One region of the Pseudobacter ginsenosidimutans genome, then DNA from elsewhere that is predicted to be linked to it. Evidence: riboswitches for the same ligand, from Rfam matches in the RefSeq annotation. Region 1 holds a riboswitch; each other region holds the start of a gene.
The links. A riboswitch is a leader RNA that binds a small molecule or an ion and turns the genes downstream of it on or off. The one in region 1 is predicted to bind S-adenosylmethionine.
Positions count from the first base shown of each region.

Region 2: linked by a shared signal. The riboswitch ahead of FSB84_RS12870 (RteC domain-containing protein) and the one ahead of FSB84_RS01470 (trans-sulfuration enzyme family protein) in region 1 are both predicted to bind S-adenosylmethionine.
Region 3: linked by a shared signal. The riboswitch ahead of FSB84_RS28225 (SusC/RagA family TonB-linked outer membrane protein) and the one ahead of FSB84_RS01470 (trans-sulfuration enzyme family protein) in region 1 are both predicted to bind S-adenosylmethionine.

Region 1 is NZ_CP042431.1:369,382-373,594, reverse strand. Features, by position in the region: gene queF (preQ(1) synthase) at 1-435, opposite strand, end outside; gene FSB84_RS01470 (trans-sulfuration enzyme family protein) at 448-1,635, opposite strand; SAM riboswitch class I at 1,883-2,003, opposite strand; gene FSB84_RS01465 (porin family protein) at 2,105-2,746, opposite strand; gene FSB84_RS01460 (OmpA family protein) at 2,878-3,555, opposite strand; gene uvrA (excinuclease ABC subunit UvrA) at 3,907-4,213, shown strand, end outside.
Region 2 is NZ_CP042431.1:3,160,702-3,164,914, forward strand. Features, by position in the region: gene ilvC (ketol-acid reductoisomerase) at 1-217, shown strand, start outside; gene ilvA (threonine ammonia-lyase IlvA) at 501-1,757, shown strand; SAM riboswitch class I at 1,871-2,015, shown strand; gene FSB84_RS12870 (RteC domain-containing protein) at 2,337-2,912, shown strand; gene FSB84_RS12875 (RNA polymerase sigma-70 factor) at 3,048-3,608, shown strand; gene FSB84_RS12880 (FecR domain-containing protein) at 3,621-4,213, shown strand, end outside.
Region 3 is NZ_CP042431.1:7,224,639-7,228,851, forward strand. Features, by position in the region: gene lpdA (dihydrolipoyl dehydrogenase) at 1-377, shown strand, start outside; gene FSB84_RS28215 (hypothetical protein) at 594-1,073, shown strand; gene FSB84_RS28220 (hypothetical protein) at 1,118-1,555, shown strand; SAM riboswitch class I at 1,771-1,877, shown strand; gene FSB84_RS28225 (SusC/RagA family TonB-linked outer membrane protein) at 2,187-4,213, shown strand, end outside.

The DNA of each region.
Region 1 (4,213 bases):
GGTTACTTCCCATTCGTCTTCAATGAGTTTCCAGTCATTGAAGGCTTCTTTTCCGCCGCGGATCTTCCAGTCTGAGTCGATAGTCAGCTTGGAGCTGATGCCGCCTCTGGGATTGCAGATCATTACGAGCCGCATTCGCGCTGGTTCGTAAGCTGCCTGGAGATCATCATAAATGATATTGATCAGTCGCTCGTAGGAGGCAACGATGTTTCGCAGCTGGAAGATGTATTGTTTGAGTGATTTCAGTTCTATCACTTTTTTTCCGGGATAGAAGGTGAGGTAGATCACTGCAAAGTCCGGTTGCTCTTTTACACCGAGGAAGGTGAATTCGGGGATTTTGATCTTGATCTCGTACGCCTGGTCTGTAGGGTTCGGGATGCCTTTCAAAATGGTCCGGTCGATGTCTTTGTACGTTTTGATTATTTCCTGGCTCATAATATTTGAAACTTAACAGGCTGCTACTTGATGAGTATTTGATTTTTCGAGTTTGGCAGCGCTGGTATTGAATGCTTGATCGAGATCGCTGATCAGGTCCTGAACATCTTCGAGTCCGAGACTGAGTCTGATGAGGCTGTCTGAAACACCCGCCGCCTGGCGCTTTTCAGCGGGGATGGATTTATGCGTCATGCTGGCCGGATGGCTCACAAGGCTCTTGATGCCGCCGAGGCTTTCGGCCAGCTTGAATAATTTAGTGGATGTAACCAGTGCAGTGGCTGCATCGAGATGGTCCTGCTTCAGTGAGAAGCTTACGATACCGCCAAAACCTTTAGATTGCTTTTTAGCTGTTGCGTGATTGGGATGTGATGCGAGGCCGGGATAATACACTTTGTCAACTGCAGGATGCTGCTCCAGGTATTTTGCAATTGCGAGTGCGCTTTCACTGTGCTGGCGGATGCGGAGGTGTAATGTTTCGATGCCGCGGATCACCAGCCAGCTGTCGAATGGCCCGAGGATATTACCGGTTGCATTCTGATAGAATTTGATGCGTGCGCCGAGCTCGGGATCCTTGGTTACTACCAGTCCGGCGATCAGATCGCTATGGCCTCCGAGATATTTTGTGGCAGAGTGTACAACAATATCGGCTCCGAGCAACAGCGGTTGTTGCAGGGCGGGAGTAGCGAAAGTATTGTCAACACAAAGCCAGGCATTGCTTGCTTTGGCGATCTTCGCAATGGCTTCGATGTCTGAGATCTTCAAAGTGGGATTGGTAGGTGTTTCCAGCCAGATCAGTTTTGTTTTTGGTGTGATGGCATCCAGTACTTTGGCGGGATCGGATGTGTCAACAAAATTGATCTTGATACCGAATTGTTCATACACCTGTGTGAAGAGGCGGTAGGCGCCGCCATAGATATCATCTACAGCAACGATCTCGTCTCCTGTTTTGAGAAGTTTGGCAACGGCGTCGATGGCTGCGAGACCTGATGCGAATGCGAGGCCGGTTGCGCCGCCTTCGAGCTGCGCGATCAGTGATTCCAGTGTGGCGCGTGTGGGATTACCGCTGCGCGCATAGTCGTACCCTTTATTCACACCCGGTGCATCCTGCACGAAGGTGGAAGTCTGATAGATGGGCACGGATACAGCTCCGGTCAATGGATCAACGGGGATGCTGTGAATGAGTTGTGTTGTCGCTTGCATGATAAACAGTTTTTGTGATGAGTGCTTTTGTTGTTGTGTTTTTTCAGTCAGCACCATCGTTGATGATTGTTGAATAAACAGTGTTCTGCGACAGCCATTATCAAGAGTGGAGAACGATCGGAGAGCGTTGATTTGCGGAGATACCGGAGCTGGCAAGCGTGCCGGTAGGGGCAAAAAAAAACTCTTCCGATAGTCAGGAAGAGCTTTTCAATATGTTTTGAGGTCGTATTGTTTGAAGCTATTATCTGACTTATCAGTCCGTTGTTAAACGGTGGTATTGGCACCTTTTTCTTTCCGGCATTGCTGTCGTAAAGAATAGGTTGTCAAGGCTTCATCGGGCCATTTCCCTCTGCCTTTCTTGATAAGAGATGTAAAAAGAACTGGTGCAAAGATAATGAGCAAATCGAAATAAACAAAAAAACCTGGAGACCGAAGTCTCCAGGTTGTTATTACGGCGGAATGAGACCGATTAGAATCTGTAGCCTACAGATACACCAAATGAAGTATTTTTCATTTTGGTGTCATCCAGCTTTTCGCCCTGGAATTTTGGGGACAGGTTTGCCATACCCAACTGAGCGTTCAACTGAACTGAGAATTTGTTGGTAAATTCATAACCAAACAAAAGGTTTCCACCGAAGTCGAGACGTTTCATTGAATACAAATATTCATTCTCATTCTCAACATCATTGGTGAATTCAATATCCATGTCATCTCCATCTCCTTTGAATTTACCGCCTACAGCGATTCCAAGATAGGGGCCTACACCAAGGAGAAGCCTGCCTGTTCCAACTTCTGGTTTATACAGGAAGTTCACAGGAACTTCAGCATAGGAGATGTTGATTTTTCCATCGCCTTCGTCTGCTTTCGCTCCTTTTGTGCTGAACAGAACACCTGGCTGAATGAAGAATTCATCTGCAAGAGGAATTTCAGCGTTCACACCTACGTGGAAACCAGCTTTCATTTTGAGATCTAGATCATTTCCTCCAATCTCGCCATTCAAGTTAGTGAAGTTCACACCTGCACGAACACCGAAAGTGGTTTTGTTCTGTGCGGTTGCTGCACCTGCCATCAGAGCTAAAACTGCGCTAAGAGCCAAAAATTTCCTTTTCATTTTTTGGTTTTTTTATTTAAGAATTGAAATTAGGGCTGGATTATAAATAAGTAATTGATCTCGGATGCCCTGTTTAATTTCAATTTTCCCATGTTAATAAGCACAATATGCAAAAACGTATAATATGCTAATTAATTGTTCGATTCTTTCTTGGCATCAGATTTCATTTTCTCGTTGGCTGTGATCAGGAAGTTCACGCGACGGTTTTGTGCGCGGCCTTCGTCTGTGTCATTGGTAGCCACGGGAGCTGATTCACCATAACCTTTGGTAGTTACACGGCCTGAAGCAACACCATTCCTGGTGAGGTAACCGGCCACTGAAGTTGCCCTTCTCTGGGAAAGCTGCATGTTGTACTCATCGGTACCTCTTGAATCAGTATGCCCCTGAACCTCGATATTGGTATCAGGATACTCTTTCAGGATCTGAACCAGTTTGTTCAGGCTGTTCTCTGTTGCAGGAGTGAGGTCTGCCTTGTCGAAACCGAACAATACGGCATTCTTGTCTGCAAACTCAACAACGATACCTTCGCCAACACGCTCAACGGTAGCACCTGGTACTTCGTTCTTGATCTCAGCAGCCTGTTTGTCCATTTTCTTACCGATCACAGTACCGGTTACACCACCTACTGCAGCACCAATGATAGCGCCCAGTGCCGCATTACCTGCCACTTTACCGATGATGGCACCTGCCGCGGCGCCACCTGCCGTTCCGATCACTGCTCCTTTTTGAGTTTTGTTCATGCTGCTGCAGCCAGCTAATAAAACTGATGCTGCCATAAGTCCTGTCAGGGTGTTTTTAAGTAATTTCATAGTCTTTTTTTTTAATGTAATCAAGGTAACTTTCTAATGAACTGAGTGTTCGCTAATTATCAGAGCGGGCTTTATGATGCTGCAAAACTCATCAAAATTAGTTACAATCCGAAAATCAGAATATCCACCTGATCTTGAAAACTCATCCTTGCGCTTTCAATTTTTGTACCACATTCCCATTTTGTCACCTATCTCATTGAACCTGAATGCTAAAAAGTAGTAAGACTTCTACAACTTTTCCGCCCGCCTTTTGTTCTTATCTTTGATGTTTTCCCGGTTGGGACTGCAATTTGTGTATATATCTCACTAAAACCTCATCCCGGAAAAAATTTAAATACAGCCTCTGCAATTATGGCAAATGTGAAAGTAAACAAGGCAGTGTCAGGTGAAAACGGACAAAATAACGGAACCACACAGCAGGAAATGATCGATGTCTTTGGAGCCCGGGTACACAATCTCAAGAATATCGACATCAGTATTCCAAAAAATAAATTAGTGGTGATCACAGGTATCTCCGGCAGCGGAAAATCATCCCTCGCCTTCGATACCATTTATGCCGAAGGGCAACGCCGCTACATGGAAAGTTTCGGCGCTTATGCCAGACAGTTCATCGGCGATATGGAAAGACCGGATGTAGATAAGATCACCGGGCTTTCCC
Region 2 (4,213 bases), 2.8 Mb from region 1:
ACTGCCTGTATTCACTGAGCTGTATGAGAGTGTGGCAGCTGGTAAAGAAGCAGCCCGTTCTATCAGCAGCAACAGCCAGGTTGATTATCGTGAGAAACTGGAAGCAGAACTGAAAGAGCTCCGCGAAAGCGAACTGTGGCAAGCCGGTAAAACAGTGCGCAGTCTGCGTCCTGAAAACCAGGCGGCGCAACCTGCAAAAGCAGTAGCGGCCAATTAAGATTTTTTGCAAGGGTTATGCGGCGGCTGCCTGTGGCCAGCCTGCGGAATGGGGGGCTTCAGACCCCGGACCAACGGAACTGTTCACGGCAGTTGTCCGCCCCGCCCCTGCAATGATTGATGTAGTTTCGGAGAGCAGTCGCTCGCGTCCCCGCGAGTGACATTTATTGGCTCGCCTCTGGCGGGCACCGTGTCGCCGGAGGCGACAAAATAGTTGTCACTCGCGGGGACGCGAGCGACTGCACCCAAAAATGGCGGGCAGGCGCCTGAACCTGCAACAAAACATGAGCACTACTACAAACCTGATGGCGGCCCTCGAATTCCACAAAGCGGCTATGCGCCTGCGCAAAGTGGTGAACAGAACGCCCCTTCAGTATTCGCATAATCTAAGCCGTAAGTACGGGGCCCAGGTATATCTCAAGCGTGAGGATCTGCAGGTGGTGCGCTCCTACAAACTGCGCGGCGCCTACAATATGATGAGCAGCCTTGAACCGGGGGAAATGTCCAAAGGCGTGGTATGCGCAAGCGCCGGTAACCATGCACAGGGATTTGCTTTCTCCTGTAAAAGACTCAACGTGAAAGGTGTGGTGTTCATGCCCATCATTACACCCAATCAGAAGGTTTCACAAACCAAGATGTTCGGGGAAGATAATATCGAGATCAGGCTCGTTGGCGATACCTTCGACGATTGCGCTGCAGCAGCACGCGCATTCACTGAAGCCAATGGCATGACCTTCATCCCGCCATTTGATGATCTGCGCATCATTGAAGGACAGGGAACCGTAGGGCTGGAGATCCTGGAAGACCAGAGCGAAGTGGATTTCCTCTTTGTGCCCGTTGGCGGCGGCGGCCTCAGCGCCGGTGTTGGGTCTTACTTCAAAACCTATTCACCCAAAACAAAGATCATTGGCCTGGAGCCGGAAGGTGCACCCAGCATGAAACAGGCGCTGGAAGCAGGTCACCCGGTAACGCTTGATAATATCGAAAGATTTGTAGACGGCGCTGCCGTGAAAAGAGTAGGGGAGATCACCTTCGAACTATGCCGGGAAGTGCTCAGCGAAATGCACCTGGTGCCGGAAGGAAAAGTTTGTTCCACTATTCTCAAACTTTATAACGAAGATGCGATTGTGGTAGAGCCCGCAGGAGCACTCAGCATTGCTGCGCTGGACGACTATGCTGCACAGATCAAAGGGAAGACCGTGGTTTGCGTAGTGAGTGGCAGCAACAATGATATCGACCGCATGCAGGAGATCAAGGAACGCAGCCTTCAGTACGAAGGACTGAAACATTATTTCCTCATCCGGTTTGCCCAAAGGCCCGGCGCGCTGAAAGAATTTGTGAATCATGTACTGGGACAAGAAGACGATATCACCAGGTTTGAATATTATCAGAAACACAATAAGGAAACCGGACCTGCTTTGGTTGGGATCGAGCTCCGGAAGCGGGAAGATTATGATGCATTGCTGAAGAACATGCAGCAATACCAGATCAATTACACTGAGCTGAACAAAGACGATACGCTCTTCGGATATCTGGTGTAACAGGTTCTCTGGATAAAGGCAGGATTTAGTGTTGTAATAACACAATAAAAAAATTTTCGGGAAGTATATGAATCCACGAGATTCATGTATATATTTGCCACGTTCTAAGGAATAACTTATCAAGAAAGGCAGAGGGAAACGGGCCCGATGACGCCTTGACAACCTTCCAACAGAGCAGACATAGTGCATCGTCGTTTGTATAACTGTTGGAAAAGGTGCCAATTCCTACCCCCTGCCATGATGGGGGAAAGATAAGTCAGAGTATAGCTTTGAATGGTGAATATGCCTGTATGGGCATTCCTATATAATTGAAGCTCGTCTGACTATATATCAGATGAGCTTTTTTGTTTGCGCCTCCTCTGAAACCCAGTACCGGGCGCTTACATGTACGTTTGTTTAATAGTAGATTTTCTCATGTGACCGTTTGGTCTAACCAGGGATTGTTTTTACTTTCCCTGCTTTTTTTTAGAACCGCATTCACGTAGGGACAGTTGTAACAGGTTATTACACTTTGGTCAGGGTAATACGATGTTTCAAAGCGAAACAAAGGGCAAGTACTTTGCTTTAACTGTCTGAGCTATGAGAGAACAATATCGTCAACTGTATGAAAAAATGCTGGTTGAGATGGAAGACTGCGGTAAACGGTATGCCACTGAGAAAGAACAGATCGAATGCTGCTTTCAAACTTGCGAACGTAACTGGAATGCCTTACTGCAACTGCTGGATCATCGCCAGTTCCGCACCATCAATGATGAGATCTGGTTCTTCAAAACAGTGAAGCCGGCCTTTACCGGAATGCTGGAATACTTTGCACTGGTGTATAAAGCTGCGTTGTTCCACCCGGAATCAGGCAGCGATGTACAGGAGATCAGTAATTTCTGGAGAAAAGAGCTACGCCACGCCGAAAAATTCCTCGAAGAGAACGAACAATTCTATCACTATTACAAGACGGGCAGAACTGAAATGGACGAAGTTTATTTTGTCCGTACAGTCCATCCGCAAGATCCCTCTGTGCCCGTTGCATACAGAAGTCATCACGGGACCATCTCCTTTCACAACAACTCTTCCCACGACGGCCTGTTCGCCGCCATCCAGGCCCGCGACAAATACCTCAGCTACGTAAAACGAAAAATTCAAACGGTTGAATCACAGTAAGTTTGATGTTGTGCCGCTATTTTTTTAGTTAAACCTGCATACTGCCATAGGGGTAAGCCATTTTCCGGTTGTCATATTAATAAAGGTCAATTGGGCGAAGCAGTTATCTTTGGCGCCAGATTTCAAAATCTACGAATGGCAGTATCGGAAGCAGGGAGTACACACTTGCTGGGCACAGCATTTGAGAATGTTTTTAAAAGTCATTTTAAGAGCCTTCACTCCTATGCATATACGATAGTTAAAGATGATATGGTTGCTGAAGAGATGGTCCAGAACGTATTCTGCAAGATCTGGGAAAAGAAAGGACATCTCGAGATTGAAACTTCGCTCACCGCTTATCTGTACAGGGCCGTTTACAACGAAAGCCTGAATCACATCAAACATCAGAAAGTAAGATTGGCCTATCAGGCGCATGCCTCTTATCAAATGAAAGAGCAGACTGATTCTGCTTCAAAAAAAGTATTGTTGAGCGACCTTGAACAAAAGTTGCGGAAAGCCATGAGCGAGCTTCCGGAACAATGCCGCACCATTTTCCAGATGAGCCGTTTTGAAGAACTCAAATACCAGGAGATTGCCGACCGGCTGGGCATCTCCATCAAAACCGTAGAAAACCAGATGGGGAAGGCACTCAAATTGCTGCGAAGCAAATTGATAGACTTCCTGCCACTGTTATTGATAATCCTGACCAACCTCTAAAACGAAAACTGATTGAATGCCGAATTTTACAATATAAGTGATGACCTGCTGGTGAAATACCTGTTGGGTGAGGCGTCTGCCGGTGAACGGAAAGAGGTGGAGCAATGGATCGATGCCAACCCTGACCATCAGCGTTATTATGAGCAGTTCAAATTCATCTGGGACGAAAGCCAGGAACTGGCAGCCAAAAGTTCCGTGAATGAGAACGATGCCTGGAAAAGATTCCAGCAGCGGATCAGTGGCGAAGAAACCCGCCCCGTAATGACCGTGGTGGAACCCGCACGCACAAAATGGTACGATACGCGCATAGCCGCCGCCGTTATCATGCTGGTGGGAGTGGCCGCCCTGCTCTTTTTTATTCTTGTGCCATTCAAGTCCAATAAACAAGTAGTGCTGGCCACGCAAACCCAGTCAAAGGCCGAAACACTGCCCGATGGTTCGGTTGTTACCCTCAATAAGAATTCCACCATCTCCTATGCAGATGCTTTCAGGGGAAAGGACAGATCTGTGAAACTCAATGGCGAAGCCTTCTTTCAGGTGAAAGCAGATAAAGCGAAACCATTCATCGTTACCATCAATGATGTTACCATTACTGTTCTGGGTAC
Region 3 (4,213 bases), 940 kb from region 1:
TCGACTATGGTAACGTACCAGGATGTACTTATTGCACACCTGAGATCGCTTCTGTTGGCTTCACAGAGAAACAGGCGAAAGAAGCCGGCTACGAGATCAAAGTGGGCAAATTCCCGCTCAGCGCATCCGGTAAAGCTTCTGCAGCAGGCCATACCGAAGGTTTCGTAAAAGTGATCTTCGACGCCAAATACGGCGAATGGCTCGGTACTCATATGATCGGTTACAATGTAACGGAGATGATCATCGAAACAGTGGTAGGCCGCAAACTGGAAACCACCTACCATGAAGTGCTGAACAGCATCCACCCACACCCCACCATCAGCGAAAGTGTGAAAGACGCTATCGAAGTGGCGTATGGCGAAGCTATCCACCTCTAATCGTTTTATACAGCATATTGAAGCCGTTCCCGATGGGAGCGGCTTTTTTTTGCGTACAGGCCGGCCAACTGTTAAATCTGTCTGAAAGGCTGGTTTATGATTCTTTCACGCATACTGATCACGCTATCCTGCCGTTATTCGAAAAGCAGGTACGGAGCGGCACTTGCGTGTCTGCCCGATATTTCATATTTTAAAACCGAAAGCAACCTTCAGCAAATGAGCATCTTAAAAGCATTGGGGGCTAGCTTTATCCTTGCACTGACAACTCCGGTTGGAATGGCGCAATCGTCCCCCAACCCAACAGCAGACAGCATCAGATATTTTCTGGTGAACGCAGTGGAAAGACCAGCAATTGTAAACCCTAACGGATGTCGTGAACCGAAAATGATCGGGATCGGTTTGCAATCGCAGTCGGCAAATGTGTACTGCCCCGGTAAGGCAACAGTGATCACCACTTTCGAGATAGAAGGAACATATGCCGTAATGTTTAAAACCGACTCCACCACTTTTTGGGTAGTGAGCGATCTGAAAGATGTACAATTGAAAAAAGGAGAAACAGTTGAAAGAGGCGCTTTCATAGGTGAAGCCGCATGGAATGAAGACACTCAAAACTACGAATGTGATCTCTTACTGAACCTTAAAAAAACAAATGCGAATCGTGAAAAGATGGAAGAATACCTGAACAGGATGAAATAGCATGATCAAATCCAAACAGACCGAACCCTGATAAGCCTATAACCATGATCAACAAGCGCTTTTCCATTATTGCAGCAATGGCTATCATCTGCCTGATTGCCTGCAACAAGATCAAATCCGGCAAAGAGATGCCTGGCCAGGAAACAAGCTATATTAAGAAACTTGGTCTGCTGGATAAGAATGAACAGATCATAAAATTCTACTCCAATTACAAGTTTAAGAATGCAGGGAATTTCTTCACGGAGAAACGGATCGCGAAGTATTGGATAGACGAACATGATAGCAGCAAAACTCAGATCGAGTATGCCTTTTATGAAGATATCAAATCGATAGACAGTATCACGAATGTACCTTCCACCTATTGCCCGTATTTACTTGTAACCAGGAAAAATGGAAGCACTTTCAAAGTGTTTGTCAATGGAAAGAAGCGGGATGTGATCGTTTTCTTTGAAGATGCAATGAGAATGATTGCAAAGAGATAGAAAGATCAGGGGCCCCATGCCGAGCAGGTCTCATTGCAAAAGACACTGTGAGGACTCGAAAGCGACAAACAATTTCACTCCAACCATTTTTCCTGAACAGTTATTCCTTGAATATGACCATTCAAATATCTTTTCGGCAATCATTACCCTACTTTTTTGGTGGACTAACAATTGCATTTTATATTTGCACCCTCAAACATCAGTTCTTTCACAACAACTTATCCAGAATAGACCGAGGGAAGGGCCCTGAGACGTCTTGGCAACCTGTACCAACCAGGTATAAGGTGCTAATTCCTGCTCCTGATCAGGAGAAAGATGAGGTAGTTGAAAACTTCCTGCAAATCTGTTTTACTTCCGTTGCATCACTTTCTGGTAGATTGTTGTCTAAATAAAAGTCACATTGAAATGAAAACTGTATTGTCCACTCTGCCACTTTTATGCACTTCACATAACCGCATGCAACTTAGTTGTTGTTGCTGCTGTATGCGGTAGATACTACCACCCATCACAACTTGAACACAAAGTAAGAAACTGAAACGGGACTAACTGTCCTGTACAACCGATGTTTTGCCATAAACCGGACATTGCACCGGAACGGGAATTTCATGTCTACTATTAATATAAATAAGTTATGCTTAAGAAAAATGTAACCCTTCTGCTGACATTGCTCATCAGCATCGGGCTATACGCACAAAAAAGAACCCTGCAGGGTGTTGTGCTGACTGCCGAAAGCAAGCAACCCCTCGAAGGGGCCACTATCACAGTGAACAGATCATCCCTTATCACCACTACAGATCAACAGGGAAAATTCAAATTGGAACTGCCCGACGGAAAAGCAGTGCTTTCCATCTCCTTTGTAGGAAGGGAAACCATTGAAGTGGATGCGAAATCAGATAACAATATCACCATCCTGCTGAAGGCATCCAATTCCACACTCGAAGAAGTGGTAGCCGTTGCCTACACAACTGTAAAACGCTCCGGCTATCCCGGCGCAGTAAGTGTTATCGGATCAGACAAGATCAATAACCGCCTTACGCCCAACCTCACCAATGCATTGCAGGGACTGGCGCCGGGCATTCAAACCACTTCCGCAAATGGTCAACCAGGAAATAACTCTGCTATCCGCATCCGCGGTGTGGGCTCTATCAATGCCAGCAGCGCTCCCCTCTTCGTGATCGATGGCGCTCCGTATGATGGAGACATCAATGCAATTGATCCGGCGGATATTGCATCGGTCAATATCCTGAAAGATGCCGCTGCAGCCAACCTCTACGGATCCCGCGCCGCCAATGGCGTGATCATCATCACCACCAAACAGGGAAAGAAAGGTGAGGACATTGCCGTGAACGCCACCCTCAACCAGGGATGGAGCAGCCGCGCCGTTAAGGACTACGACAAGATCGGCACCAATCAGTACTTTGAATATTTCTGGGAAGCGCTGCGCAATAAAGCCATCACCAACGGACAAAGCGCAGAACAGGCTGCTCAAACAGCAACCAACAATCTTGTATCAGAACTCGCTATCAATCCTTATGGCGCAAACTATCCAACTCCTGTTGGATTGAACGGCAAGATCGTGGCAGGCGCAACGCCACTCTGGAACGACGATTGGGAAGACGCCATGCTTCAACCAGCCAAATACACACAGGCACAGGTGAATGTAAGCGGGGGATCGGACAAGACCACTTACTATATCGGTACCGGATATACGAATAATGAAGGCGCCTTTCTCGGCTCCGGTTTCAAACGCTATAATTTCAGAAGCAATCTCACCATCCAGGCTAAGAAATGGCTGAAGGTTGGATTGAACCTGAATGGTAGCTCCACTTCGCAGGACTATCCGGTTTCTGCAGACAGCCGTCAGGCCAACGTGGTATTGTTTGGCAGGACCATCCCCAGCTTCTACCCCATCTACCAGCGCAATCCTGATGGCAGCTACAAGCTGGATGCAAAAGGTCAGCAACAATTCGATTACGGCACTTACAGGCCCAATGGCGCATTGCCACGTTACAACCTGATCGGATCACAACCATTGAATAAATCAAGGTACACGCGCGAGAACATTTCTGCCAGGACCTTCCTGGAAGCAGCCATCCTCGCCAACCTGAAAGTAAAGACCAGCTTCAACCTGGATTATATCAACGCCAATTCGCATTTCTATACCAATCCCCTGGTGGGTGAGGATGCAGGCATCGGAGGCTCTGTGAGCAAAAGCAATAGCCGCTTCCTCAGCTATACGTTCAACAATATCATTACTTATGATCTGGACTTCCAGTCGGGCCACCACCTCAACCTGCTGGCCGGCCAGGAATTCTACCAGCTCAATACCGGCGACCTCAGCGGCAGCCGTCAGAAATTCACGCTGGCCGACCTCTATGAACCAAACGCTGCTTCACAGCTGAATGATTTCACTGGTAACTCTGATGAATATGCGAAACTCAGTTTCTTCGGGCAGGGCCAATACAATTATCTCGGAAAATATTTTGCTACCGCATCGATCCGCCGCGATGGCAGCAGCCGCTTTTCTCCCGATTCCCGCTGGGGTACTTTCTGGTCTGCCGGTGCAAGCTGGAGATTGTCTGAAGAAGAATTCCTCAAATCCGTGAACTGGCTCAGCTCGCTCACGCTCAAAGCCAGCTATGGCGCTTCCGGTAACGA